DNA from 3 places in the Clostridium sp. DL1XJH146 genome. Region 1 is predicted to be linked to each of the others. Evidence: riboswitches for the same ligand, from Rfam matches in the RefSeq annotation. Region 1 holds a riboswitch; each other region holds the start of a gene.
What was found. A riboswitch is a leader RNA that binds a small molecule or an ion and turns the genes downstream of it on or off. The one in region 1 is predicted to bind S-adenosylmethionine.

Region 2: it holds a riboswitch for S-adenosylmethionine, as region 1 does, so the genes downstream of both, metF (methylenetetrahydrofolate reductase [NAD(P)H]) here and ACVHXK_RS05800 (methionine ABC transporter ATP-binding protein) in region 1, are expected to answer to the same signal.
Region 3: it holds a riboswitch for S-adenosylmethionine, as region 1 does, so the genes downstream of both, ACVHXK_RS12540 (O-acetylhomoserine aminocarboxypropyltransferase/cysteine synthase family protein) here and ACVHXK_RS05800 (methionine ABC transporter ATP-binding protein) in region 1, are expected to answer to the same signal.

What each region holds. Positions count from the first base shown of each region.
Region 1 covers NZ_JBTVVN010000008.1:42,251-52,625, forward strand. Annotated here, with positions in the region: gene ACVHXK_RS05755 (hypothetical protein) at 216-368, opposite strand; gene ACVHXK_RS05760 (hypothetical protein) at 404-592, opposite strand; gene ACVHXK_RS05765 (DUF7852 domain-containing protein) at 687-1,385, opposite strand; gene ACVHXK_RS05770 (hypothetical protein) at 1,537-2,193, opposite strand; gene ACVHXK_RS05775 (CsxC family protein) at 2,294-3,100, opposite strand; gene ACVHXK_RS05780 (hypothetical protein) at 3,601-4,080, shown strand; gene ACVHXK_RS05785 (ABC-F family ATP-binding cassette domain-containing protein) at 4,259-5,815, shown strand; gene ACVHXK_RS05790 (MetQ/NlpA family ABC transporter substrate-binding protein) at 5,992-6,816, opposite strand; gene ACVHXK_RS05795 (methionine ABC transporter permease) at 7,092-7,754, opposite strand; gene ACVHXK_RS05800 (methionine ABC transporter ATP-binding protein) at 7,755-8,768, opposite strand; SAM riboswitch class I at 8,879-8,977, opposite strand; gene ACVHXK_RS05805 (glycine/sarcosine/betaine reductase component B subunit) at 9,058-9,525, opposite strand; gene prdD (proline reductase cluster protein PrdD) at 9,542-10,300, opposite strand.
Region 2 covers NZ_JBTVVN010000023.1:15,851-26,225, reverse strand. Annotated here, with positions in the region: gene ACVHXK_RS11860 (SIR2 family NAD-dependent protein deacylase) at 1-199, shown strand, start outside; gene ACVHXK_RS11855 (metallophosphoesterase) at 219-1,535, shown strand; gene ACVHXK_RS11850 (protein-ADP-ribose hydrolase) at 1,613-2,440, shown strand; gene ACVHXK_RS11845 (cysteine peptidase family C39 domain-containing protein) at 2,600-3,595, shown strand; gene ACVHXK_RS11840 (homocysteine S-methyltransferase family protein) at 3,916-6,294, opposite strand; gene ACVHXK_RS11835 (vitamin B12 dependent-methionine synthase activation domain-containing protein) at 6,284-6,958, opposite strand; SAM riboswitch class I at 7,335-7,437, shown strand; gene metF (methylenetetrahydrofolate reductase [NAD(P)H]) at 7,722-8,603, shown strand; gene ACVHXK_RS11825 (glucose-6-phosphate isomerase) at 8,814-10,160, shown strand.
Region 3 covers NZ_JBTVVN010000025.1:40,326-50,700, forward strand. Annotated here, with positions in the region: gene ACVHXK_RS12495 (COG1361 family protein) at 1-766, opposite strand, end outside; gene ACVHXK_RS12500 (mechanosensitive ion channel family protein) at 1,133-1,936, shown strand; gene ACVHXK_RS12505 (ribosomal protein L7/L12) at 2,176-2,472, opposite strand; gene ACVHXK_RS12510 (B3/B4 domain-containing protein) at 2,560-3,222, opposite strand; gene ACVHXK_RS12515 (hypothetical protein) at 3,419-4,069, opposite strand; gene ACVHXK_RS12520 (DUF5412 family protein) at 4,365-4,736, opposite strand; gene ACVHXK_RS12525 (DUF4153 domain-containing protein) at 4,894-6,480, opposite strand; gene ACVHXK_RS12530 (QueT transporter family protein) at 6,791-7,258, shown strand; gene ACVHXK_RS12535 (rhodanese-like domain-containing protein) at 7,553-8,005, shown strand; SAM riboswitch class I at 8,094-8,201, shown strand; gene ACVHXK_RS12540 (O-acetylhomoserine aminocarboxypropyltransferase/cysteine synthase family protein) at 8,618-9,898, shown strand; gene metA (homoserine O-acetyltransferase MetA) at 9,913-10,375, shown strand, end outside.

The DNA.
Region 1 (10,375 bases):
TTCAGGATTTCTCTTATAATAATCTTCATATTGCTCAGTATTCTTCTTATTAGTTCATTCTCGAAAAAATTACATCTCTTTCATCACTATTTCTCATTTATTTCCTCCTAAATCTTTTATAGTATAATTATTTTAAATTACTAATAATATTTCTAGTTAAGCAACTATCAATAGTTATAACTACCATCACTTCTAGTTTTATATTACTTCTAGTTTTATATTACTTCTAATAATAACATATCCATTTTATAACTATATAATTTATAATTAAAACTTAATTCTTTACTTTTTACAAAAAATAAACAAAAAACATCAGCAGAATATACTATGTTTCCTTCATAATAAACAGAAATATTTGTAACTACCATAGTACCTTCAACCTTCGACAATAGAATCAATTGATTTACACAATTATTTCTCCATCTTCATCGTGAATGAGTGCCGAAGGGCATGTCCATAAAGCTCTTTTAACAAACCTAACAGTACTATGCATACTTTTCATAATAAATTTAGTTATTTGAATTAAATCTTCATTCTCTTTAATCTTAAAATCTAGTTTAATATTATATTTATCATCACCAACTCCATTCATATGGTCAACATTATATTCTTCATATAATCTCTATTCTATACTTTAATTTAGTCTTATCCAAAATTAATCTTAGAAAATACAAACTCTAATGTTATTAAATACTAACCTCTCTATCTTGGAAAAGTTTTATTCCTAATGAAATAGCAATTTTCTGTTTTATTCTTTTGAAAGTATATTCATTATATATAAAACTATCTATATTATTCTTTTCTTCTTCTATATTTATTTCTGATACTTTTGCATGTGCTAATTCGCAAAAAACATCTTTTCTATTACTATTAACTATTATTATATTATTCTCTTTTTTAAGTTTTTGGGGTATTATTTTGACATAGGTAGTAGCTTTAAAAGGAATATAGAATACAGAAAACATAATCTCTCCACCTATTGAATTTTTCTTATTGGATTTAACAATGGCATACTGTATATACTGTCTTACAAATCCATCTAAAAACAACGTACTACTTTGTGGCAAATAATCTTTTCTTGTTAATACTATTTCATTATTTAATTTCGTCACTTCTAAAACAGGCTGTGAAAATTGAATTATTACTTCAAGATTTATATTAACATCACAATCAGCTACTAAAACAGGAACTAACGATACAATTGAAGCTTTAGTCCCAGTTGGTTCACTAGATTTATTTGGACATTCTTGGATAATAACTGCTTTACTAACTTGAACTTCGAAATCTTCTTTTACTGTTGTACTTTCTTCTATTTTAACTAAATCTGCTGAAGCTTGCGCTTCACTATTTTTATAGTAATTTCTATGTTTATGTTTTTTTGACATATATAATTCTCCTTCTAAATTTTTAATTTCTAATTTTTACTATAAGTATTTTTAATATTTACCTCTTTTCAAAATTATTATAGCTAATATAAATTAATAATTATAAAGAAGAAACAGCTCTTATAGCTGTTTCTAATAAATTTTTGAAAGTTTAAACTGCAACTGATACAGATGTTATTTTGCAAATTGGTACTGCATAATAAACTGTTCCATCAAATAAAATTACTACTCCCTCTCCAACTTTAACTACTGCCGCAGCAGTTGGTATTGGAGCTGGATCTCCTATAAATCTATAAATTACCTTTAAATTACCTTGTTGATACTCTTCGAATTTTTTTCTAAGTGGGCACTCACAACAACGGCACTCCCCTGTTCTTTTACGACAGCAAGGTTTAAGCAAATCAATTGATTGCAAACAATCATTTTTTATTTCTATTATCTGACAAATAGGAATTACTATAATCCCTTCTACATTTTCATTAAAAGTTACAAGTGAATCACATACTTCACATATTATACCAGTAAATTCTATTATAGATGATGTCCATATTTTAACTTCACCTTTTCCAATTAACTGTTTTAACACATATTCTACTGGTCTAACACAGCAGTCACAAATAGAATCTCTAATTGGCTCTCCTTTAGGGCAATAACGGTATTTTGATATTTTATTACCACAACAATCTTTCTCACAACAACCACATTTTACTTTTTTTTCTTGATTCTTAGTTTCTTTTTCATTATCACATTCATACTTTTCATATTCTCCATACATTTTCTTTCTATCATAATGTGGATAATAACTCAATACTTTCACATCCTTAGGTTATATTTTTTTATTCCTAAATTTATTTTTTATTCTTCTGTTTAATCTATTATATTAATTTTCATAGTTACTGTTATTTAAATTAACAGTCTTCACATTCTTCTTCATGTTCTTCATATTTCATTTCAGGTTGATTTTTTATATACATCTCTTCATTTTGCATAACTCTTAATGTTACACTTACGACCATTTTTTCTTCTAACTTTTTAAAGTTTCCTTCTTCACTTGGTCTTTGCAAAAAATCACATTCAGATATAATATAATTAACCAATTCACAATAAGGTTGATCACTATAATTAGTATAATTAATTAAGTGTTTCTTATTGCTATCTTTACAAAGCTTATTATTATCTAGCATTTCAAATTCATCTTGAAAAGAAGGTTCATTTTTATTTTCACAACTGCTAGATAATTTAACATTTGTTGAACATTCGAATGGTATTTTACATGTTGTACATAAAACATCTCCACTAATACATCCTGTCTTTCCTTCTTTTTCACATGTTGGATGACAATATCTAATATTTTTCTTCACATACCCCTCTAAAAACAATTGGTAATTATCATATTTACAATCCATATACGGAGTGTATATTGGACATAGTGTACATTGTGTTATACATACTTCTTTATCAATATTCTTAATATCTGTAGCTGTTTTTTCTATTTTAATGAATGATTTAACATTAATATTTACACAACATATTTTCTTAACAACTGGAACTTTAGCCACAAATGGATGTGGGGTTCTAACATGGGGTGGCATACACCTATTCGTGCAACATGGCATTGTTGTTGAATTTAAAACCTTAGAAGTACAACTTTCATTCCCATCATTTTCTTCCCAGTTCTCATATTCAACATCTGATGCTGAATCATTTTTTATCATACTTATCCTCCTCTTTTAATCCGATAAAATCAAATCTTTTATGATGATTAGTTTCTATTTCATTAATATTTTATGCAGTGCAGTATATAAATGTAACCTAAATAATATTTTTTTCAGAACTTTTAATTAATAAGTGTCCTTGTTAATATATTTGTCATAATATATATTAACTATAAGATAAAAGGAAGTTATCCTATGCGAAAAGAAGTGAATAATTTTTATACTAACAATATAACAAATCGTTTATGCAAGGAAAAAAAATTTTTTGTTGATTTTATGCCCTGTGAAACTGTAAAAGAAGCAACCCTAGATATAGATTTCCATAATAGAACTCCCCATCATGATACAAGCAATTTTATAGAATTTTTATTATTAATTATACTCATATTTTTAATAGCTTATTGCTATAATAATTGATTAACATTCACATCTTTTGATGAATATTATATATAGGAATGCTATAAATAAATTAAATAAAATTCTGGAAGGTGGAAAATACTATGAATGAAAATTATGAAACAATAGACCTTAATAGCGAATTAGACACTACTATAGAGATAGATAAAACTTTTAAAAAAGAAAACGACAATATAAAATCTGATTGTACAAGCGATATTTGTAATGAACTTGAATTTGGTTATGATAATGAGGATTGCTGTGAAGGAACTTTTTGTGATGAATTCGATAAATGTGAAATAACAAAATCTATAACAAAACAAGTATTTTTAGAATGTCAAGGAAGACTTCTAAGGTTACACTTAAAATTAAAAAATGTATGCACTGGTCATTATATAAATCTAGGAGTTGTAATTCTTAATAAAAAAAGAGAAATACTGGGCTTTAGGGTTAAAAAAATATATATTGCAGGACCTCCTCACACATGTACCGATATTTGTAAAGAATTTTGCTTTGCTTTTGAAGACAAAAACATTTGCAAAGAGAGGAAATTTAAAGTTTTAGTTATTGCTCAATATTGTTAGCTAAAATTAACCCTATAAAATGCAAGCTAATTATTATATAATAATACTTGTGAAATATATGCATGTATGCTTTATGTAAATTATAAAGAGATATTTTAGTTTTTCTAAAACATCTCTTTATTCAGTATTAATATATACTGTATAATTATCAATTAATATTTTGAGAAGGAGTTAACAAATGAGTATTTTAACAGTAAAAAACCTGAGTCACGGTTTTGGAGATCGTGCTATATTTGACAATGTATCATTTAGACTTTTAAAAGGTGAGCATATCGGATTAATAGGTGCAAATGGTGAAGGTAAATCCACCTTTATGAACATAATAACAGGTAAGCTTGAACCTGATGACGGTACAATTGAATGGTCTAAACGAGTGAGAGTTGGTTATCTCGATCAGCATACTTCTCTTGAAAAAGGAATGACTATCTATGATGTTTTAAAAAGTGCTTTTAAGTATCTTTTTGATTTAGAAAATGAAATAACTAATATCTATGACAAAATGGCAACTGCTGATGCTAATGAAATTGAGAAACTGCTTGAAGAAACCGGTACTCTCCAAGACATATTAGATCATAATGATTTTTACATAATTGATGCTAAAATAACTGAAACTGCATCCGGTCTAGGTCTTACTGATGTTGGACTAGATAAAGAAGTACAAGACCTAAGTGGTGGTCAAAGGACAAAAGTTTTGCTAGCTAAACTATTGCTAGAAAAGCCAGATATACTACTTTTAGACGAGCCCACTAACTATTTAGATGAACAGCATATAGAATGGCTGAAACGCTACCTAAATGAATACGAAAATGCCTTTATTCTAATTTCACACGATATACCATTCTTAAACAGTGTAATTAATCTTATTTATCATATGGGTAATCAAGAACTAAATCGTTATGTTGGAGATTATAATAATTTTCAACAAGTTTACGAAGCAAGAAAAAAACAAGTTGAGGCTGCCTATAAAAAGCAACAAAAGGAAATTGATGACTTAAAAGATTTCGTTGCTAGAAATAAAGCACGTGTATCTACTAGAAATATGGCTATGTCTAGACAAAAGAAATTAGATAAAATGGATCTTATAGAACTTGATAAAGAAAAGCCAAAGCCAACTTTTGATTTTAAACAAGCTAGAACTTCAGACAAATTAATTTTCGAAACTAAAAACCTTGTAATAGGTTATGACGAACCTTTGTCTAAACCATTAAATTTACTTATGGAGCGCGGTCAAAAAATTGCTTTAGTTGGTGCTAATGGACTTGGAAAAACAACTTTACTTAGAAGTATTTTAGGTGAACTAAAAGCTATTTCTGGTGAAGTAGAACTAGGTGACCATCAATATATAGGATATTTCCAGCAAGAAATTAAAGAAGCTAATCATAACACTTGTATAGAAGAAGTTTGGAAAGAGTTCCCTTCCTACACTCAATATGAAGTACGTGCTGCTTTAGCAAGATGTGGTCTTACTACCAAACATATAGAAAGTAAAGTTCTTGTTTTAAGTGGTGGTGAACAAGCAAAAGTTCGTCTATGTAAAATACTTAATAGAGAATCAAATATTCTAGTTCTAGATGAACCTACTAACCACTTAGATGTTGATGCAAAAGAAGAATTAAAAAGAGCTTTAAAAGAATATAAAGGAAGTATTCTTTTGATTTGCCATGAACCTGAATTTTATCAAGACATAGTTACAGAAGTATGGAATTGTGAAAACTGGACTACTAAATTATTTTAAGCGTTGCTTAGAATAATTTAATGTGAAGTGTGAAGTGATGGTTGATTCTCTCCCTTTGGTAGAGAATCTTTAAATCATTTTATTAATTCAAAGATTTTGCATAGCAAAATCATCCTTAACTTCAAACTTCACATTCCACACTTCACACTTTGAAATTCAGCACTTCACACTATGTTTTAAAAAGCCGGTACTATAGCACCTTCATATTTTTCTTCAATAAATTTCTTGATTTCTTCAGAGTTTAAAGCTTCTACTAGTGCTTTAATTTCTTCACTATCCATATTATCTTCTCTTGCTGTTATTATGTTTGCGTATGGAGAATCAGCATCTTCAATAAATATTGCATCTGTAGTTGGGTTTAATCCACCTTCAAGAGCAAAATTTGTATTGATAATAGCAAAATCAACATCTTGAAGAACTCTTGGTAATTGTGCTGCTTCTAATTCTTTAAATTGAAGATTCTTTTCATTTTCTACAATATCTAAAGGTGTCTGAGTTAGACCCTCTTCATCCTTAAGCTTTATAAGCCCTTGTTTTTGAAGTAGTAAAAGTGCTCTTCCTTCGTTTGTTGCATCATTTGGAATTGCTACAATTGCACCATCTTCAATATCTTCTATTGATTCTATTTTTTCTGAATAAGCTCCTAATGGCTCAACATGTACTTTACCTACTGAAACTAGCTCCATATTATTGCTAGCATTAAATTCATCCAAGTATGGCTTATGTTGGAAAAAGTTTGCATCTATATCCTTATCATTCAACGCAATATTTGGTGTTACATAATCAGTAAATTCTTTAATTTCAAGTTCAATGCCCTGCTCTTCCAAAATTGGTTTAACTTCTTCTAATATTTCAGAATGTGGTGCCGGTGTAGCCCCTACTACTATTTTCTTTAATTGACTATCTGTTCCTGAATTTGCCGTATTATTTTGTGATGAACACCCCACCAACACAGCTCCTATTGTTAAAATTGTTATCCCTAATAAAGTTATTTTTTTCATTTTAAACCCTCCATTTTTTTGTTTGCTATGTTTGTATATTTCTTTGTATCAATAAGTGTTGTTATTTTTAATAGTTATTGTTTATTTATAATTTTCAATTTGCAATGCTTTTTAAAAGATAATTTTCAATTTGCAATGTGCAATGTGCAATTAATGATGATTCTCTCCTATTGTCGAGAATCTTTAATTATTACATAAGTTCAAAGATTTTGCGTAGCAAAATCATCCTCAATTGCAAATTGCTAATTGCTAATTGCACATTTATCTATAAAGTGTTATCTCTTGTCTAATTTCGCTGCAATTTTATTCCCTGCAGACTGAATAATCTGTACAAGTATTATCAATATAACTATTGTTCCTATCAAAACATCTGTCCTAAATCTTTGATAACCATATCTAATTGCTAAATCTCCTAAACCTCCACCACCAATGGCTCCTGCCATTGCAGAGTATCCAATCACATTAATAAGAGTTAATGTAAGTCCCAAAACTAAGGACGGTATAGCCTCTGGAATTAGCACATTAAAAATTATATCTTTCGTTGTTGCCCCCATTGCTAAAGATGCTTCTATTATCCCCCAAGGAATTTCTTTTAAAGATGATTCCACAACCCTAGCTACAAAAGGCGTTGCTGCTAGTGATAAAGGAACTATTGCTGCAGTTGATCCTATTGATGTCCCTACAATTAATCTAGATAAAGGGAATATTGCTATTATTAAAATTATAAAAGGAATAGACCTCATAATATTTACAATATATCCTAGTACCCCATTAATTTTTTTATGTTCCCAAATATGCCCCTTTTCACTTATTACAAGTATTACCCCCAATGGTAAACCTAATATAACTGAAAATAGTGTGGAGAAAAACACCATATACAAAGTTTCAAACAATGATGGAACGATAAGAATATATAAATTACTAATAGTTTCTATCAATTAAATCACCTCTACTGTCAATTTTATATCTTTCAAGTAATTTACAGATGAAGTTATTGATTCTTCCTTACCAGAAATCTTAATAATAAGATGGCCCAAATTAGTGTCCTTAATATTTTCAATGTTTCCTGCAAGTATACTTACATCTACATCAAACTTTTTAACCATATCTGAAATTATTGGTTCTTTTGACCTTTCACCAACAAAATGTATCTTTAAGACTTTTTGTTCAATTCCTTCATTTTTTTCAATAGACAAAACATCCTCTGGTAAGAAATATTTATTTTCTTGCAGGAAGCTTCTTAAAATATCAGTCTTTGGATTGGAGAAAACAGAAACTACATCCCCCTCTTCAACTACAGAACCTTGTTCTAATACAGCAACCTTGTTACACAAATTTTTTATAACATCCATCTCATGGGTTATTACAATGATTGTAATATTAAATTTTTTATTTATTTCCTCCAGTAATTCTAAAATAGATTGTGTAGTATTTGGATCTAAGGCTGAAGTTGCTTCATCACATAATATTATTTCGGGATCATTAGCAAGTGCTCTTGCAATACCAACTCTTTGCTTTTGTCCTCCAGATAACTGCGCTGGGTAACTATCCTTTTTATCCTCTAAGTCTACAACTTCTAATAATTTCTTTACTTTAATATCAATTTCTTTTTTACTAATTCCAGAGATTTTTAAAGGAAAAGCTATATTCTCATAAACTGTTGAATTCATAAGTAAGTTAAAGTGCTGAAAAATCATACCTATTTTTTTTCTCATTTCTCTAAGTTCTTTAGTTCCAACTTTTACAATATCTTTGCCATCGATAATTATTTCTCCACTAGTAGGTCTCTCTAGCATGTTGATGCATCTAATCAAAGTAGATTTACCTGCACCACTGAGCCCTATAATTCCAAATATATCTCCGTGTTCAATAGATAAATTTATATTTTTAAGAGCCTCAAAAGACTTTTCCTTGGAAATATATTTTTTATTCAAATTCTTTATTTCTATCAAGTATTTCACTCCTTACTTACTTCTAAAACAAGAGGCGCCATCTTGTCCTATTTTCATTAAAACTAAAAAAACTTCTCTCAGAATCACTGAAAGAAGTTAAAGGCATTTTAATATTATCTCTCAGCTTACGCTGTAGGATTTAGCACCGGGCTTTTCAGCTGGTTGCTGGGTTTCAAAGGGCCTATTCCCTCCACCACTCTTGATAATTTAGTATTAAGTTTTTTGATGATGTTTATGAGTATATATTAAATTTTCAGCCTTGTCAATGTTGTTTTATGTAAAATAAAAACTATTTTTTCTTTCTCATTTTTAGCTTTAAGAAAGCCAAAGCCTTTTTAGCATCTAGCTCATTCATATTATTTTCGCCAACAACTTCTGTCTCAATGCCTTTTTCTGATTTATTAATATCTACTATAGTATCCATATATTTATTAGTAACTACAAACTTAGCTTGAGTTCCAACGAAAGTTACTCCCACTAATGGAATCTCTCTCTTACCAACTTCTTCTATAGTATTAGCAAAATCAACATGTGAGTTACCCCAGCCGTCTGCTGATAAAATCACACCATCTGCTCTCATAGATTCAGCAAGTACCGCCGCCCTTTTTCCTACATAATATTTTTCTCTATTCCCTTGTGGTGTTCCAACCACTACAACACCTAGTAAATCAACATCAGTATCATTTGAAACCACATCTAAAAGAGGGTCTCTGAAATGATGCAAAGTTGTTTCCTTAGTTGAAGGTCCTATTCCCATTTTAATTCACCTCTCATCAAGTATTTGCTCTAATTGCTCCATCCCTATATTCATTAGGAGATAAAATAACGGGTACATTACCCATATCTATTATTGATCTTCCACCATCAAATCCACTTGGCTCATGAGGAAGAATTATATTATCATAATTTGCTCCTTGACCTGCTATTTGCTTAATAATAACTACTTTCTTTTTACCATGTCTTACTCTATCAAAATACTCATGGGATTCCGTGCAACCTCTTCCATCAAACTTCTTTAATATCTCTCTATACTTCTGAATAAAATTATCACAAGCTCTATGAGCTGCCATAACTAGATCACGGCTATAAGGTAATCCACCTTTTAAAACTACATCAATATGAATAATATAATCTTTTTTAGATGGCGTTCCTGCTCTATCAAATACCATTTGTTCTTTAAGGATACCTTCTGATGAACCAAATTCACCCATTTGTCTTCCATCAGCATCAATCCCCGTAAGCATTATATAAACCCCAGTAATAGTATGCGTAATTCCCTCCCCTATCTTTCCAAGAACCTTTGTTGAAATAGGTATCACATCCATTATAGTATTTACATATCTATCATAATCTCCAGGTTTAATTATATCTATATTAATCTTTTCTATCAATTCTTCCGACTCTTCTAGAAATTGAATTATATTCTTATCAACAACTAAAGTATTATCTCGTATATTAGTTTTTTCACCAAAAATAACTTCATTCATATGAAAAGCTTTTATAACAAGCCTTCTTAAAATTGTTTCTTCCATATTGTCATCTCCTTACGCTATTTATAGCTCACAGTTCACAGTTCACAGTTCACAGTTCACAGTTCACAGTTCACA
Region 2 (10,375 bases), on a different contig from region 1:
TGTATTTATAGAATTAGGTGTAGGGATGAATACTCCTGTAATAATAAAATATCCATTTTGGCAAATGACTAATTTATGGGAAGGGGCTAGCTTTGTTTGTATAAACAAAGGAATGGCTTATGCTCCAGATGAAATTATGCCTAAATCAATTTGTGTGGATGCCGAGATTAGTATTGCTATAAATAAAATACTAGAGTAAATAGATGGGAGAAAATAGAGTGAAACAAGAGAAAAAAAAGTTTAATGGTAAAATATTAATTTGTATATTAGTTATTTTACTGATAGTTTCAATAATCTTAGGGTATAGGATATACAATAATTATGAAAGAGAAAGTGTAGCGAAAATACAGGGCGAAGATTTTAAAATAATTGTTGCAACAGATTTACATTATCTTACTGAGAGGCTAAATGATAATGGAAGTTTATTTCAAGAAGTAATAAATAATGCAGATGGAAAGGAAACTCAATTTAGCAGTGAAATTTTAGATGCTTTTATAAATGAGACATTAGATACAAAACCAGATATGGTAATACTGACTGGGGATTTAACTTTTAATGGTGAAAAACTAAGTCATGAAGATTTATCTGAAAGACTTACAGAATTAACAGAAGTAGGTATAAGGGTATTGGTTCTACCTGGCAATCATGATACTAATAATATATATGCATCAAAGTATTTTGGAGATAGCTATGAGAGAGTTGAAACCGTAAATACCAAAGAATTTGGTGAAATATATAATGATTATGGGTTATCAGAAGCTATTAGTGTAGATGATGCTTCAAATAGTTTTGTGTATCAGTTAGAAGATAAAGTCTGGCTTATTAGTCTAGATACAAATACAGATAAAAATGAAAATGTAGTGCTAGGAAAAACGCTTAATTGGCTAGAAAAAGTTCTTAAAGATGCTGAGCAGCAGGGCGTTAAGGTTATTTCATTTACACATCAAACTTTTTTCTTACATAATGATGCTTTTAGCAATGGATATAGAATTAGTAATGCGGAAAAGTTAGCTGAATTATATCAAGATTATGGTGTTAATATTAATTTTAGTGGTCATATGCATATACAGCACATTATTACAGAGGAAGATACAACAGAATTTATTACCTCATCCATATCTGTATGGCCATATCAATATGGTGTTATAAGTTATGAAGATGGGAAAATGTCTTATAATACTAAAAAAATAGATATGCAAAATTGGGTTAAAGAAAATAGTATTACTGATAAAAATCTAATAGAATTTAGTTTGCAAGGATCTGAGTTCTTTGATAGTATAACCTATAAAAAAGCTTATACTAGTTTAGATGAATATGACATAAGCGAAGAAGAAAAAGAAGAAATGTTAGAATACTTTGTTAGATTAAATAGAGAATATTTTTCAGGAAGGTTAGATAAAGAAGTAGATATAGATTCTTCAAAGGCTAAAAAGTTATGGGAAGAAAAAGCTGGAGATTCATTTATGTATTATTATATAAAGAGCATTGAGAATGAAGAATATGTAGACTATACAACTTTTGAGTTGGAATGGTAAAACAATTGATTCAAATGCAATAATTATGAGCCGTCAGAATTAATAAAATACTCTGATTTAGAGGGGGCATAACTAAAGTGACGCAAGATGAAAGATTAGATTATTTATTAAGTGCTTTGATTTCTGAATCTAAGCAGTATCAAAATATTGATTTGAACAAAGTGGGAGATAAAAGAGAGCTATTACGTTCTTTAATGAATGTTAGATTACCAAAAACAATTTCAAAAGAATTTTTTGAGATACAAGATGATTTTTTAAGGCAAGAGGTTATTAATAAAGGAATAGTTAAATTTAATGAAATTAAAACTATTGATGAAGAATTTAATTCAAAAAATAAATTTGCAAATAAAATTTCAATATGGCAAGGGGATATTACAAGGCTAGAGGTTGATGCAATTGTAAATGCAGCAAATTCGCAAATGCTAGGTTGTTTTGTACCATGTCATGGTTGTATAGACAATGCAATTCATTCAGTATCAGGGGTGCAACTAAGAGAAGTGTGCAATGAATATATGCAAAAAAAGAGAAAGAATACTGTAAATTATGAGGAACCAACTGGCTCAGCAATGTTAACGAAAGGTTTTAATCTTCCATGCCAATATGTTTTGCATACTGTAGGCCCTATTGTAGGTAACAGGTTAAATAATTCCTTAAAACAAGATTTGAAAAATTGCTATAAAGGATGTTTAACAATAGCTTTAGAAAATGGTGTTAGGTCACTGGCATTTTGTTGTATTTCTACAGGGGAATTTAGATTTCCAAATGATGAGGCTGCAAAAATAGCTATTGAATCAATTAATGAATTTATGGAGCAAAATATAGATAGTATTGACCGTATAGTGTTTAATGTTTTTAAAGATATTGATTATGAGCTATATAAACAATTATTACAATTAAGTATATAGAGTGAATTTGATAATTTACTTATGAAATATTTTCGATTGAAATTTTTGAGTTTTGGATTATTCCAAAACTCTTTTTTTATAGTATATTTTTTCTTGGGAAAAAATAGTATAATAGTAAGTGAATTTACAAAATATGGAATTAGAATAGAGGTGATTTATTTGAAAAATAAAAATAGAATTGCTAAGATAATGTTAGTATTATTAGTAATTTTATCTATAGTTTTTCTAGGATCTAATTATTTTTTTAGTCCTGTAGAAGTTGATGATTTAAGCTATATCGATGATTATAATACTATAAAGGTCAATTTTAATCAGGACATAATAATTAATAAGAAAACATTAGATGGTATTAATATTTTAGATTCTAATGGAAAGAAAATGGATTTAACTTTGCAACTTGAAGATAGCAGTAAAAATTTAACAATTAAACCTTCAGACAATGAATATGCGCTAGGTGAAGACTATGCAATTGTAATTGATAGTATACAAGGAAGATGGTTTGGCGACATAAGAGAAAGGTATACAGTCTCTTTTACAATAGATAAAATTTTTATAGATGAGTCGTTAGGGTTAGGTCAATATATGACTCAAAAAATTAGTAATGATAGAGATTATGAATGGTATGTAGACCAGGGAACAACAGGGGAATATTCATATACAAATTGTGGGCCAACTTGTGCAGAAATGATTGGTAAATGGAAAGATGAGAACTTTGGGGGTTCTGCGGAGGAAGCTAGAAGTTTAGATTATGGTGATGATGGTGGCTGGTTTACAGAAAATATTCAGAATTATTTAGATAGATTTAATATAGAAACAGAAATAATTGGAGATGTAACAGAAGACTTAGTTATAGATAATTTAAACCAAGGTAATATAATGGTAATAGGAATAAAATCAGATGAGATTAGTTTTAATGATTCAAAATATGGTGGCCATGTAAATATGGTTTATCAAATGTATGGAGGCCATTTTATATTGGTAAAAGGATATGTAGTAGCAGATGATGTTCTGTATTTTGAAATATATGATCCTAATGGTGCTTATGAAACGTATGAAGATGGTACCCCTTCCGGAAAAGATAGATATTACAGAGCTGATGAAGTAATACAGGCATCTAAGGATTGGTATGATAGTATATTATTGGTTAAAGAATAAAGTTTTTGTTTTATATTAAACTATTGAGAATATCTATGAGGCGGATTTAATAATAATGTGCAATGTGCAATGTGCAATGTGCAATTTGCAATTTGCAATTAAGGATAATTCTCTCGCTGCCCTCGAGAATTTTAGAATTAATAAAAGAATTAAAAGAATTAAAAGAATTAAAAATTAGAGAATAAAAGAATAAAATGAGGAATAGGTTTATATAAAAATAAAGAAATCTATTCCTCTTTATAAATGTTTTTATGTTTATTAAATTAAAGATTTTCTGACCAAAGGGAAGAAAATCATCAATAATTGCACATTGAACATTGCTAATTTTCTTTAAAAATTTCTTTAGCAATAGTAACAGCTTCTCTAGCATCTTTGGCATAGTAATCAGCACCAATCATATCAGCGTATTCTTCGTTTAAAACGGCACCACCTACCACTACTTTGCATTCTAAACCATTGTCTCTTAAAGCTTTGATAGTTTGTTGCATACTAACTACAGTTGTAGTCATAAGGGCACTTAAGCCAACGAATTTTATATCATGAGTTTTTGCGTAATTAACTACATTGTCTATAGGAACATCTTTACCTAAATCTATTACATCATAGCCATAGTTTTCTAATAGGATTTTAACTATATTTTTACCAATATCATGAATGTCTCCTTGAACTGTAGCTAGAATGATTTTACCTTTGGATATTTTAGTTTCATTATTTTCTATAAGTTTATCTTTTATTACTGAGAAGGAATTTTTAACAGTTTCAGCAGATTGTATGAGCTGTGGTAAAAATATTTCCCCTTTTTCATATTTATCACCTACTATATCTAAGGCTGATATTAAGTATTTATCTACAATTTCCAGTGGCGGTGCTTTTTCTAAAAGTTCTTTTGTAGCCTGAATTGCCTTTTCTTTTAATCCTTTGATTACAATTTCTTTCAAATCTATATCTGAAGATTGTGCCTTTATTTCACTTTTATATTCTTTGTTAGATGAAAAACTAATAAAATTTTTAGAGTCTTTATCCTCATTGGCAAGGACTTTGTAGGCCATTATTGTGTCCATCATACCTTTAGATAATGGGTTTAATATCGGTACATCTAGTCCATTTGCTAAGGCCATAGATAAGAAAGTTGTGTTTAATAAATCTCTGTTTGGAAGGCCGAAAGATACATTACTTACACCTAAAAGAGTTTTTACTCCTAGCTGTTCTTTAACCATTTCCACAGCTTTAACTGTTTCAAGCACTTCTTTTTGCTGAGCAGAAGCTGTAAGAACTAGACAATCTATTAATACATTTTCTTTTGGTATGCCATATTCTGCAGCTTTATCAATTATTTTTTTAGCTACCGCAAATCTTTCGTGGGCAGAACCAGGGATTCCTTTTTCATCTAAAGTTAATCCTATAACACAAGCACCATATTTTTTAACTATAGGGAAAATTTCTTCCATGATTTTTTCTTTGCCATTTACGGAATTTATAAGGGGTTTACCATTATATACTCTTACGGCAGATTCTATAACTTTTACACTTGAACTATCTATTTGCAAAGGTAGATTTATTATAGATTGAATTTCTTTAATAGCTTTTACCATAACTTTTTCTTCATTTATTTCTGGAAGACCTACATTGACATCTAATATATCTGCTCCTGCTTCCATCTGAGATATAGCTTCTCCAAGGATATAATCCATATCGTTATTTTTAAGTGCTTCTTTAAATTTCTTTTTACCTGTAGGATTTATTCTTTCTCCTACAACACAAATAGTATCACCTATAAAAACTGTTTTTGTTGAACTAGAAACAGTAGTGTACTTTTTCACACTATTTTTGACGAAAGGTACAATACTAATTTGACTTACTAATTCCTTTATAAAGGTTTCATCAGTTCCGCAACATCCACCTAGAATAGACACGCCTTTTTTTGCTATTTCTTTCATAAAAGAAGAAAATTCAGTAGGGGTAACATCATAGACAGTAGCATTATCTACAATTTTAGGTAAACCTGCGTTAGGCTGTACCATCACTGGAATAGAAGAATACTTTAATATTTCATCAACTACAGGCATCATTTCTTTTGGCCCTAAAGAGCAGTTTATTCCAAGAGCATCTACACCTAAGCTTTCTAAAACATTAACCATAGTAACAGGATTACTACCACTTAGCGTTCTAAGGCTTTCATCAAAAGTCATAGTACAAAATACTGGAAGATGGCTATTTTCTTTCGCTGCAAGAATGGCTGCTTTTGCTTCGTATAGATCAGAAATCGTTTCTATGATTATTAGGTCACATCCAGCTTTAACACCAGCTAGTACTTGTCTTTTATATATATCGTAAGCTCTTTCAAAAGGGAGAGTACCCATAGGCTCCATTAATTGTCCTATTGGTCCTAAATCAAGAGCTATAGAAGCATCTGCATCACCTTTTGCTTCTTTTGCTAAAGAAGTGGCAGAATAGATTATTTCTTCAACTGAATAACCTGTTTCTTTAAGTTTTAGTTCATTAGCACCAAAAGTATTTATAGTTAGTATATTAGCACCAGCTTGTATATACTGATGGTGAATATCCTTTATTATTTCAGGATGTTCAATATTATATGTTTCTGGGATTTCACCTCTTTTAAGGCCTCTTTTTTGTAACATTGTTCCCATTGCCCCATCAAAAAATATAAATTCTTTCCCCAATTTTTTTCTAATTTCCACAGTAGTCCCCTGCCTTTCTAAATAAACAATCATTTTTTTTATTGCATGTATTACATCCGGGATGCTGCCTTCCTATATTTTTATCTTGAAAACCTATAACAGCAGTAACTGATTTTCTTGGAAGTAATATATTTGTATCTGTAACTGTAAGGCCAATTTTTTTATGTGCATCTAGTACATTTAGAATATTGTGCTGAATATTTAAGTCAAAATCACCATAGCCAGGGCTATATCTATAGGTAATGGCTAAATTTAATTTTTCTGCTTCTTTTTTTACTTCTTCTTCGATTTCATCACAAAAACTCTCTATGGCGGTAGTAGCACAAGCATCAAAAATTAGAGCTTTAGTTAAATTACTTTTTTCGTATAACCTAGTTTTTTTTTCAATTTGGACACCTAAAGTTGAAGCCATTATAGTACATTTTGTTGAATTTTTTAGATGATTATATATGTCTCTACCATGAAAAGTCAAATTTGTATCAGTAATTTTCACGTTTTGGGTATCTTGAATTTTCATTAGATCAAAAGTTTTAAAAGTAGACTTAGGGATAGAATATTCTTTTACTTCTTCTATACATAGGTCTATTAAATTTTCTATTGTTGTATCTGTTTCTTGATTTCTATATCCTAGATATCTCAATACTTCGCTTCTATCTATAATCATAAAAAATTCACCTCTTCATAGGTTAGTGTTTAAAATAATTATTTATCAATATACAAAACTAATTCATATGTACATTTCCATGAACAAGTATAAAAAAATCACAGTACATATAAGTATTTCTAGTATTAATAAATATACAAATTTATTGTATCTATTGTATCATAGGAAGTAATAAAGATAAACAATATAAATAATCAACTTATTTTTACAAAAAAAACTAGTATTTAATGAATTATAGATTTGTAAACGGTAAGTTCAAGTAGTGCTTTGTATATATAAAGGAGCAATATTTTTATACAATTCGATTATAATTTTTAGTTGACATAATGGCTATTTATTATTAAAATTTATATCAATGAATAAAAATTCAATAAATTCCTTATCTAGAGTGGTGGAGGGACTGGCCCATTGAAACCCGACAACCAGCATTTATGCCCGGTGTCAATTCCAGCAGAAAGTATTTTTCTGAAAGATAAGATTAATAGCGCTTACTATATAAAAGAGCTGTTTTTCTTAGGGAAAACAGCTCTTTTATAGTGTGAAGTGTGAAGTGTGAAGTGAATGTTTCTTTTCTCCTTACGGAGAAAAGTTTTGATCTTAAAATTCTTTAATTAATTAAAAGATTTTGCGTAGCAAAATCATCAGTAATTTCACACTTCACATTCCACACTTCACATTATTATAAAATAAGAACAATTAGCTAAATAAAACTTTAAATAATAATAAAATTTATTTAGTATAAAGATAAAAGGGGGTTATTCGTTTGTTTATAAAAGATATTTTTAAAGAGAAAAAATCAGTGGTTTCCTTTGAGATTTTTCCACCTAAAAAGGAAGCTTCCATAAGTACTATTTATGAAACAATTGATGCATTAGCGTATCTTAACCCAGATTATATAAGTGTTACCTATGGTGCAGGAGGTACATTGAATAATGATACGGTTAAGATAGCTTCATATATTAAAAATCAGCATAAAATAGAGGCTCTCGCTCATTTAACTTGCATAAATTCAACTGAAGCTGAAATTGATATGGTTCTTAGAGACCTAAAAGATAATAATATCGCTAATATTTTGGCCTTAAGAGGGGATGTACCTGATAAATTCAATTTGAATTTAAAAAGAGATTTTTATTATGCTAGTGATTTATCTTCTTATATTAAAAAGAAAGGTGATTTTTCTATAGCAGGGGCATGTTATCCAGAAGGACATATAGAATCAAGTAATTTAGATGAAGATATTGATAATTTGAAACTAAAAATAAATACAGGTGTTGATTTTCTAATTACTCAATTGTTTTTTGATAATAAATTTTTCTATGACTACAAATTAAAAATGGAAGAAAATAATATAAAGATTCCTATAGAAGTGGGGATTATGCCTGTAATCAATAAGAAGCAAATAAAAAGAATTGTTGATTTGTGTGGAGCAACTTTGCCAAGAAAATTTGTAACTATAATGGATAAATATGAAAATAATAAGGAAGCTCTAAGAGATGCTGGAATTGCATATGCTACAGAGCAAATAGTAGATCTTATTTCTAATGGAGTTGATGGTATTCATATATATACCATGAATAACCCATTTGTAGCTGAAAAAATAGTTAGTAATATTTCTTCAGTAGTTAAAGCTAATAATATAGTATAGTAGTGTAAACTATTGTAGAAACTATTGTAGAAACTATTGTAAAAATTATTGTAAAAATTATTGAATAGGATAAAAAAATAAAAATAATATAATTCTGAAAAGGGTTACTTGTGTTGTTGCATATAGCATTTTATGGTAACATTATTAGAGGGAAATATCATAATTAAATATTAAAAATAAGATTATTTAAGCAAAAATTTAGGAGGTATTATAAACATGGGATTAACATTAGATTTATCAAAAGCTAAACCTTTTTTACAAGATTACGAAGTGGCTCAAATGCAGCCAATGGTTGATGTAGCTCATAAAATGATACATGATAAAACAGGCCCAGGAAATGATTTTTTAGGATGGGTAGATTTGCCGGTTGATTTTGATAAAGATGAATTTGACAGAATTAAAGCTTCTGCAGAAAAGATAAAAACAAATTCTGAATACCTTATAGTAATTGGTATAGGTGGTTCATACTTAGGAGCTAGAGCTGCTATAGAAATGAATGCTAGTACTTTTCATAATTTAATGCCAGAAAATAAAGATAGTGTTAAAATATTATACGCTGGAAATAATATAAGTTCTACATATATGGCTGATTTAGTAGAATTAGTTAAAGATAAGGACTTTTCTGTTAACATAATTTCAAAGTCAGGTACTACTACTGAACCAGCTATTGCTTTTAGAATATTCAAAGACCTTTTAGAAAAGAAATACGGAAAAGATGGAGCTAAAGAAAGAATTTTTGCTACAACTGATAAAGCAAGAGGAGCACTTAGAACTTTGGCAAATGCAGAAGGATACGAAACCTTTGTTATCCCTGATGATGTTGGTGGAAGATTTTCCGTTTTAACAGCTGTTGGATTATTACCAATTGCAGCTTCAGGAATAAATATTGATGATATGATGCAAGGAGCAAAAGACGCAAGAGAAGAATATAGTGTTCCTGATTTAGATAAAAATATAGCTTACAAATATGCTGCAGCAAGAAATGCTTTATATAATAAAGGAAAGAAAATAGAAGTTATGGCTAATTTTGAGCCTTCATTACATTATGTTGGTGAATGGTGGAAACAATTATATGGAGAAAGTGAAGGAAAAGACCAAAAGGGAATATTCCCAGCTTCTTGTGATTTTTCAACTGATCTTCATTCAATGGGACAATACATGCAAGATGGATTAAGAATGATGTTTGAAACTCAACTTAATGTAGAAAAGCCTAGAAAATCAGTTATATTAGAAGCTAATGAAGATGATTTAGATGGACTTAATTATCTTGAAGGAAAAGATATGGACTTTGTAAATAATCAAGCTTTCAGCGGAACAGTTTTAGCTCACGTAGATGGCTCAGTTCCTAATATAGTAATAAATATTCCTGAACTTACAGCTTACTATTTTGGATATATGGTTTACTTCTTTGAAAAAGCTTGTGGATTAAGTGGATATTTATTAGGAGTTAACCCATTCAATCAACCAGGTGTTGAAGCTTACAAAAAAAATATGTTTGCTTTACTTGGAAAACCTGGGTATGAAGATTTAAGAAAAGAATTATTAGAAAGACTTTAATTTAAGGATATTAATTAAACAATCTGCGATATGAAATAGTATTGTTTTTATAAAAAGTTATTAATATTGATTAATGTGCAATGTGAAATGTGCAGGGTGCAATTAATGATAATTTTCTTCCCTTTGGTCTGAAAATCTTTAATTGTAAATTGCTAATTGAACATTGCACATTATTATTATAAGTAAAACTAATAATATAAGAGATAATTTTAATA
Region 3 (10,375 bases), on a different contig from region 1:
ATTCTAAATCTATGTAATCTTCTTCGCCTTGTTCTAATGAACCATAATATTTTGTGTATTCATAATTATCAGTTTTTACTGTGAACATTAAATTTCTTAATTCGCCTTTTCCTGAATTAACAAATTCCACATTTAAGCCTCTATTCCATTCGGAAAAATCAGTATCATCAGAAGAATCTTCTTCTGTAAAACCAGTATTTGTTGTGAAATTTGTTACAGAAAGAGAAGAATTATTTTTTATAAGTACACCTATTAATCTAGATTCTTCATATTCATCTCCATATTTTTCCTTGTAGAATAATTTAACATTTAAATTGTAAAGCCCAACATTGACATTTGGTGCTGCAAGAAACGATATTTCTTTTTCTGTAGATTCGCCTTTTTTAATATCACCATATAGGATTTCATTTGTTGTATTTATAGGAGAAAAACCTTCAAGAATATTTTTTCCTTCAACAGAATCCATTTTTAGTACTACGTTTTCTAAGTCTTTACTCCCAATGTTTTTTAAAGTGATTTTAATTTTAAATTCACTACCTGGATTAATATTTTCAGGATCAGTAGATACTTTATCGATATAAATTTTAAAATTTGGTGCTGTTGATGATGCAGATTCAATATTAGAATCCATATTCGATGTTATAGGAAGTTGTCCCGTTGCGGTACTTGCAATTGACATAGATAGACCATCCATTGCAAATGCATTAAAAGAAAAAATCATTAGAAATATAATTGCAAAAAAGGATAATTTTTTAAAAAAATTCATATGTACCTCCTTAATAGTATAATTTAAGAACAATTAATTATAGCACAGTTTTTTTTGTGTAATTATTACATAAATATTACAAAATTTTCAATGTAGATAGTAGAAAAATCATGCATAACATTACCATTACTGTACTAATGACATAGTACAGTAATAAGGGGCTAGTGTCAAGTTTTATTTTTTATATTTTTGTAGAATTCCAAGTTCCACTTAATAATAGTAAATAAAATTAATAGTTCTTTAAAATAAAGATTTATTTGTGGAAATGGGAGATAATATAAGTTCTTTACTAATATAAAGTATTATTTTATAATAGAAACTAGAGATATATAAACTAGCGGATAAATAATTTAGAGGAGGTTCAATATGAATCAATATATTGATAATATTTTAGGATTGATTTATGCAAATGCATTGAATGTGTTAGTAGCTTTAGTAATTTTGTTTATAGGTTTTAAAGTTATTAAAATGATAACGAATTTAATGAGAAAAAGCTTGGGTAAAGTGGATATTGATGAAACTTTATTTAAGTATTTAATTACTATTACTAATGTGACTTTGAAAATATTTTTGATTATATCATTAGTTACAATGGTAGGAATTCCAACAACTTCATTTGTTGCTTTAATAGGGAGTGCTGGATTAGCAGTTGGGTTAGCGCTACAGGGAAGTTTGTCAAATTTTGCAGGTGGAGTTCTTATATTATTATTAAAACCTTTCAAGGTTGGTGATTTTATAGAGGCACAAGGGTATACTGGTACAGTGCAAGATATATCAATATTTTACACAATACTTAACACTGTAGATAACAAAAGAATAGTAATTCCAAATGGTCCATTATCAAATGGAAGCTGTGTCAATTATAATGCTAATGATACAAGAAGAGTAGATTTTACTTTTGGAGTTGGATATGAGGCGGATATTAAAAAAGTAAAAGAAGTAATTAATGAAGTAATTTCAAGAAATGAAAAAATAATGGACGAGCCAGCTCCCTTTGTAAGACTATCTGAACATGGAGATAGTTCAATTAATTTTACAACAAGAGTTTGGTGCAAAACAGAAGATTATTGGGAAGTTCACTTCTATATGATGGAAGAAGTTAAGATTGCTTTTGATAAAGAAGGGATTAATATTCCGTATCCTCATATGGATGTGACAATGCTTAAATAATAAAATATTAATGCACAATGCACAATGCACAATGCACAATGCACAATGCACAATGCACAATGCACAAATAATAAAATATTAATGCACAATGCACAATGCACAATTAAGGAAGGGATTTTTTAGCGGAGCTAAAAAATCCCTTTTTATATTAGAAATAATAAACCACATCAGAAGACGGGGCTCTAGATAGTTTTGTGTAATTAATAATCTTTCTATTACAATATTACTGGAAATTTTGATTATAAGTTAATCTGATTTTCAGATAAATTATCAATATATTCTTTAGCTTCTTTAAGACCAATACCTGTGAGTTCTCTGTATTTTTTTATGGCTTTTATTTTTTTACCTTCTCTTATTAATTCTAGAACTTCAATATTTACATTATCAAAGTCTATAGAAGGATTAGTTACACCTACTTCTTTTGCTATTTTATTTATTGTTAAGTTCATTTTAGTAATTTCATTTTTCAATGAAGAAACAGTTGTAATAAGTAATGATATAATAATCAATAAAAATGCAATAATTGTAAGCTCCATAGTTCACCTCCTATGTTTTAAACATAAATTAAAGATAATTTTGCGCATCAAAATCATCTTTAATTGTAGATTGTGCATTCTAAAGAATTACTCAACAATAAGAAACTCCACTTCTTCTGCATAAGCATACTTTTCTAACTTTTCTTTTGCCATTTCCATATACTTATTTAGCTCAGAAGTTCCACTGAAGGAAATTATGTTCATTACTATATTTTTAGTTTCATTTCTAATCATAGCTACTTCGGAATCACTTGTTGGGCTTCCAAATAAACCTGCATCATCAGAAAAAACAGGAATGTTTTCAACATTGATAATACCTTTTCCGATTCCCTTGTAGGAAGCACCTTCCTTACCAATACCGAGTACAATTGATCCTTTTATTTTATCTATATCATAAGAACCTAGAGAATATAAAGACTTCATAGAAATAAGATTATTTACATCTACTACATTATTAACTTTGTAAACGCCCTTGTTTTGAAGGACTCTTCTTACAAGTGCTTCAGATGAAATTCTATATTTACTAGGGGCTTTTCCTAGTTTCTTATATATTTCTCTTCCATCCTTTATTTGAGGACAATAAGCAAGTTTGTCTATAGGTATTTCTTTCTTAACTATTTCACAATAGTTATTTATTTCTTCCCATAAAGCATCATTTCCAGGTTGAACTGTAACTTTTGCTTGAATGCATCCTAAGGCCATTTGAGGGCATACATTTTTTAATTCTTCAGAAATTTTAATGTTAATCATTAATAATCAAACTCCTTTTTCTTTATTTATAGGTTATATTTTAAAATAACATTGTAATTTGTAATTTTTACAATAAACAAAAGAATATTTCATAAAAACAAATTTTCCTCATACAAATAACTTTTAAAAGAAAACTCATTTATTATAAAATATTATATACTAATAAGAAAAATATTACCAATAAAAGGGGGAATTATTATGACCAACTAATACCGTATCTCATAATTGTTTTTTGGATACTTATATCGGGTATTTCTATCATTAAATAATCGGCTAATTGTCCTTGGAGATATTCAGGGGTATCATCAAGTTTTGTTGCATCATAATTATTATCAAACCATTCATAAATTGTTTTGTTGATTATCTCATCTTTATTAGTTAATAAGAAATCTTTTGTTTTAGTATCTTCAGGTGAGTAACCTAAACATATAACTATTTCAGTAAATTGAAATCCATTTTTATTAGTAAAATTATCTAATTTAAATTCTAAATACTCTTCTTCAGTTATTATTGTTGCAGAATTATTGCTAAATATTTCTTTTTCTCCGTCAGTAAAGAGGTTCAAATCAAAATTTTGTTTTATTTCACCAGTTTTCCAGTTTAGAATGGTATATCCTTTTGAACCAGTAATATATACATAATAGCCACTTGTATAGTATTTATGAATTACAGGTTCTATTATACTATCATCTTTATTATTACATAGACCTTCGTAAATTATTTGATATTCAGCATCGCATCCCCAATAGTCACGAGTATCTCTACCTGGTGGGTACTTATAATTTTCACAGCCACTGAGCAAAAATATTAATATAGCTAAAAGACTTATAAGGTATTTGTTTTTCATTTTAGTAATCTCCTAAGATTTTAATTTGTTCATAATATAATAAATTATAAAAAATATAATGCTTATTATAAGCAAGCCTAAATACATATATAGTTGAAAGGGACCTCCACCAAATTTATCAAAAGGGGGAGACCCATTTATAATTCTTACATATCGTTCCTGATTTCCGTGTATTAAATAGTATATGAATAGTGGACTAATTAAAAATAAACAACCCAATATCAAACTTATTTTTTTTATCAAATCATATAAAGTTGTTATTGATTTCATGTAATCAGTCCTTTATACATTATATTTATTCTCTTCTATAATCGTAGATTTCTTTATTAACATTTAATTCCACACCGTTTATTTTTATAATCTCATCATCTAACCATTGAATATTGGCTTCTTCACAATGATATTGCCAATAAATATTTTTGATTTTACCATTGTTATTATTCTTTAATGTACATAAAACTGCATAACCAGTTGTTGCTCCACCATTATTTAAATAAGAGGTTACGGTATATGCTCCATTTGGTGAAGTAGATTCCTTAAGATAATCTTGTCCATCAATTCTTTGTATATCAAAAAATGCCCAGTTAATAGTGTAAGCTACTCCACCAATAATAATAGCCATAATAATGAATATTGTTACTAGATGCTTTTTCTGTTTTTGCTCCATATCTATTCACCCCTTGAAAATATACTTGTTTTTTAACATATTATATATTAGCTACATGATGTATTATAAGCTTTTATATTTAAATTAAGATTTTCTGACCAAAGGGAAGAAAATCATCCATAATTGTGCATTGTGCATTGTGCATTGTGAATTGTATCTATTGTATTGTTTTCTCAATAATATGCTTATTATAATTAAATTCATACCATTTGTCGGTAGTTTCTGCATATGTTTTGCAATTGCCAAGGTAATATTCTATGTTGTTTCTAATATCTAACTCATAATTAAAATTATCTTTATTAGAATAAATGTATGAAAAAGCATCGGGACTTAGTTGACAAATATAGGAAGCATCAATCTTAGTTGATTTTTCGTATCTTTGGAAGTTACTTTTGGCTATAAATTTATCTACATTGAAGAAATTTATAAGCAAGTACATTGTCATAAGTAGAACTATACTGTATTTTTTTAAGTTTATTTTTTTAATCCATAATCCTATTGAAAATATTAATATTAATAATAATATCCCAAGTATTGAATAGTGGACAAAAAAGCGAAGATAGGTAAGTCCGTACTCATTTTCATATAGTGATAACTTATAATGTGAAGCATACAGCATCATTAATGTGAATATTAAAGTTATATTCATTAGTATTTTTGTAAAGAGCTCTAGCTTATTACTTTTGTATCTAGTTATTTTAATAATAATTAGAATTATCAGTAGGTTGATTATTGTAACTGCTACTAATTGAAAAAAACCTTCTCGAGCATAACTTGAATAGGAAATTCCCTCTGGCAAAACTTTATTCTTGTTTACATATAGATATTTAGTTTGAATTATACAGAATAAAGCGTAAAGTAAATCAATAATAATTAGTAAGGTTACAACAATAGTGCCATCTAATTGAGTTTTTTCCTTTTGCTTATATGAAAAATTCTTAAAAGGATAATTAAAACTCCATATAAAGCCGAAAAGATAAAAGAAAAATATTAATATAAAAATAAAATGACCAATAGCAGTTGATGGATCCCAATTGCCAAAACTAAAAGCATTTAAAAGATAATATTGGAACATTTTATCGGCACTTGATAGCAATAGAACTAGTACAAAAACTATAGGTATAGAAATTATAATTCCCTTTAATATATTTTTATTTATTTCATTTTTAGATTCTTTTTTTTCAGAAACTTTTATAAATTCATGAAGAAATTGAAATGGTTTATTAAATCCATCGAAAGATCTCGGAAGTATTTGCTGAAAAAAAGCATCAAAATAATTGGTAATGTTTTCTTTGTTTTCATCGTAAAAAATTAATAACAAAGAAAGTATTAATAGTATAGGAATGATTATTACATTGATAGCATGAAAAATAGGGTTTGAAAATATTGAATACCTTAAAGATAACAACAAACTTACTAGCATAAGATACCAGCCTAGATTGAAATTAAATTTCAACTTTTTTTTAGGGATATAAAAAAATACAGAAATAATTAGTAATTCATAAATAAAAACTGAAATTCCCATTGAGTTACCAATGAAGAAAATATCAAAGATTGTTGATAGTATAAGTATTAGTAATAGAGAAATCATTTTTTTATATGTAGGAATATTTTCATTGATGAAATCTTTCTCTCTATTAGATTCATATAAAAACCTTTCACGCGATTGCCAGTAAGTTAGTTTTTTCTTCTTTTGATTGGTTTCTGATTCAATAATTTTTGCATTACCTTTTGCATTATCCATAATTAATCTCCTTTTAAATAATGTAATTTAGAATAAAATTGATTAATTAAATATTAACATTCCAATAGATGAAAATCAATACAAAATTATTGTTTTACAATAAAAAATAACTATTTATTAATAAATGAGTTAAATTAAATGCAATGGGTATGGAATAAAGAAAACGCTTAATGTAGTGAAGTGGTTATTTAAAAAATTACCAAAATCAAAATAATGAATATTATTTGATTTATAGCAATAAATATGCTAAAATCATTGGAGTCAGTTCGCAATATCCTGACTATAAATAAAACTACGGAGGTAGAAAAAAATGAATAAAAGTGTTAGATTTTTGGTGCAAGCGTCGCTAATAGCCGCAATCTATGCGGTGTTAACAATTGTACTAGCACCCATTAGTTATGGGCCACTTCAAGTTAGAGTTTCAGAGGCATTGACGGTATTACCGTTCTTTATGCCGGCAGCTATTCCTGGACTAGCTGTAGGATGTTTACTAGCAAATATTGTAGGAGGATATGGACTTGCAGATATTATTTTTGGTACACTTGCTACACTTATTGCAGCGGTAATTACATCAAAAATGAAGAGTAAAGCTTTAGCTCCGATACCACCAATTATTGTTAATGGATTAATAGTTGGAACTATGCTACATTATGTTGCTAATTTTCCATTAATTCCAACAATTTTATGGGTTGCTTTTGGGGAGCTAATTGCATGCTATGTGTTAGGATATCCTTTGTTAAAAGTTTTAGAGAATTCAAAATTAATTAAAAATGATTAATTTATAAAAGCGGCAGAGGCTATCTGTCGCTTTTATCTTTTTTGTAACTATGTTTCAAAAACTTCACAATTCACATTTCACTCTTCACATTATTAGTAAAGTAAATAACTTTATCTCAAAAACAATAATATGAATATCAACAATATTCTAAAACATAGCCTATTTTTAAAATTGTAATTTCAGAGTAAATAATCATTAATAAGAATAATTACAATACTTTTGCGTAGAATAAATATTGCTTGAATAAAATAAAATAAGTTTTTGAAAACTTTATACTTATGAGGAGGAATATTTATGAATAAAAGATTTAAGAATGTTTTATGTTTATTAGCTATGGCATTATTGTTAAATGTAAGTACAGTATTTGCACAAACGAATCAACCAGATAAAAATAAACATAGTGATACTAGTGGTGATGTTACGGAAATATTTCAAAGTAATGGTTGCTTTGAAATTAGTGCAGAAGAGGCAAAAAAGGCGATGGAAGAAGATTCAACCGTTATATTGTTAGATGTTAGATCTGAAGAAGAGTACGAAAAAGAACATATAACTAATGCGGTGAATTTGCCTATAGATTCAATTAATCAAAAAGCAAATGAAGTTATTCAAGATAAAGGAACTAAAATTATTGTGTATTGTCAAAAAGGTAAGAGGAGCAAGAAAGCTACAAAAATGCTATATAAACTTGGATATAAAAATATTTACAATTTAGGTGGAATAGAGAATTGGCCTTACGAAAAAGAATAGTTAAATTTAAAACTATATAAAAAAGTGCTTGCAAAAATTTAATTATAGTTGTAGAATATAAACTAATCAAAAAAGCAAATAATATCCTAACTTATCAAGAGTGGTGGAGGGACTGGCCCAATGAAACCCGACAACCAGCATCTCATTCGATGCACGGTGTCAAATCCTGCAGAATTAATTTTCTGATAGATAAGAACAGAAATAGAAACGTGGAATATATTTTTTATCAAAAAATATCCATGATTACTAAGCTGCTTCTTATCTAAGAAGCAGCTTTAATTTTATTTGTTTTAAAATATTTTAATATTAAAGTTTTAATTATGTTTTTAATTTTTGTTCTAAGTAAAGTGTGCAGAGTGCAATGTGCAGAGTTCGGTGATGGATGATTTTCTTCATTCTTCTGAAAATCTTAAATTAATTAAAGAAATCTTAGATATATGGATATAATTATAAATAATGGGATACTTCAAATTGAACATTATCTTTAAAGGTTTTAACTGCACTCTGCACTCTGCAAACTTCACATTAATATGAAACAAAACTATTAATACAAGCAAACTTTATACACAAACAATAATCACAAATAAGAAACAACAAAAAAAGGGGGCATTTATAATGCAAAAGGATTTTAAAAAAGGGACTATATGTATACAAGGAAATTACAGACCTAAATCAGGTGAACCAAGAGTACTGCCATTATATCAGAGTACTACTTACAAATATAATGATCCTGATGAAGTTGCAGATTTATTTGACTTAAAGGCAGAGGGACATATGTATTCAAGAATTAGTAATCCTACTGTAGGAGCTCTTGAAGATAAGATAAATATGCTTGAAGGTGGAGTTGGTGCACTTGCAGTATCAGCAGGTCAATCAGCTAGTTTACTTGCTGTTCTTAATATTTGTAGTGCAGGGCAGCATATTGTTGCAGCTTCTACAATATATGGTGGAACATTAAATTTATTAGGGTTTACACTTAAAAAATTAGGTATAGATGTAACATTTGTTAACCCAGATACAGATTACGAGGAACTTAAAAAAGCCTTTAAAGATAATACTAGACTTCTATTTGGTGAAACTATAGGTAATCCTGGTCTGAATATATTAGATTTTGATAAGTTTAGCAAACTAGCAAAAGAAATGGATGTACCATTCGTTGTAGATAACACACTTGCAACACCAATTCTATGCAATCCATTTAAATATGGCGCAAATATAGTTATTCACTCTGCTACTAAATATATTGACGGTCATGCTACATCTTTAGGTGGAATAATAGTAGATGGGGGAAACTTTAATTGGGATAATGGTAAGTATCCAGAATTAACAGAACCAGATGAGAGCTATCATGGAGTTAAATATGTGGAGACTTTTAAAGAAGCCGCTTATATAACTAAGGCAAGAGTTCAATTATTAAGAGATTTAGGATGTTGTTTAAGTCCATTTAATGCATTTTTAATGCATTTAGGAACAGAAACACTTCATTTAAGAATGGAAAGACATAGCTCTAATGCTCTTAAGGTTGCTGAATTTTTAGAAAAGCACCCTAATGTAAATTGGGTTAGCTATCCATTGTTAGAAGGTCATAATAGTTATGATCTTGCTAAAAAATACTTGCCACTTGGTGGTAGTGGAATTTTGTCTTTCGGTATTAAAGGTGGAGTTGAAGCTGCAAAGACATTCACAAAAAATCTTAAAATAGCAGCATTGGTTGTACATCTTGGAGATGCTAGAACTTCAGTGCTTCATCCAGCAAGTACAACACATAGACAATTAAGTGAAGAACAACAAATAGCAGCGGGAGTTTTACCTGATATGATTAGGGTATCTGTTGGTATAGAAGATATAGATGATATAATTCTTGACCTTGATCAAGCGTTAAATAATATTTAGAAAGGATTGGATATATGTCAATTGTAGTACCTAAAAAATTACCGGCTATAGATACCTTAAGAAAAGAAAATATATTTGTAATGGATTATGAAAGGGCTATTCATCAAGATATAAGACCTTTAAGAATATTAATATTAAACTTAATGCCTACAAAAATTGATACTGAAACACAATTAGTTAGATTGATAGGTAACACTCCATTACAAATTGAAATGGTACTTATAAATACCAAGACACATAAATCAATGAATACATCCTATGAACATTTAAAGATGTTTTATAGTACTTTTGATGAAATTAAAAATGAAAAATTTGATGGTATGATTATTACTGGAGCTCCTGTTGAAAAAATGGATTTTGAAGATGTGGATTACTGGGAAGAATTAAAAGAAATAATGGATTATTCAAAGAAAAATGTAACATCAACACTTCATATTTGTTGGGGAGCTCAAGCAGGATTATACTATCATTATGGTG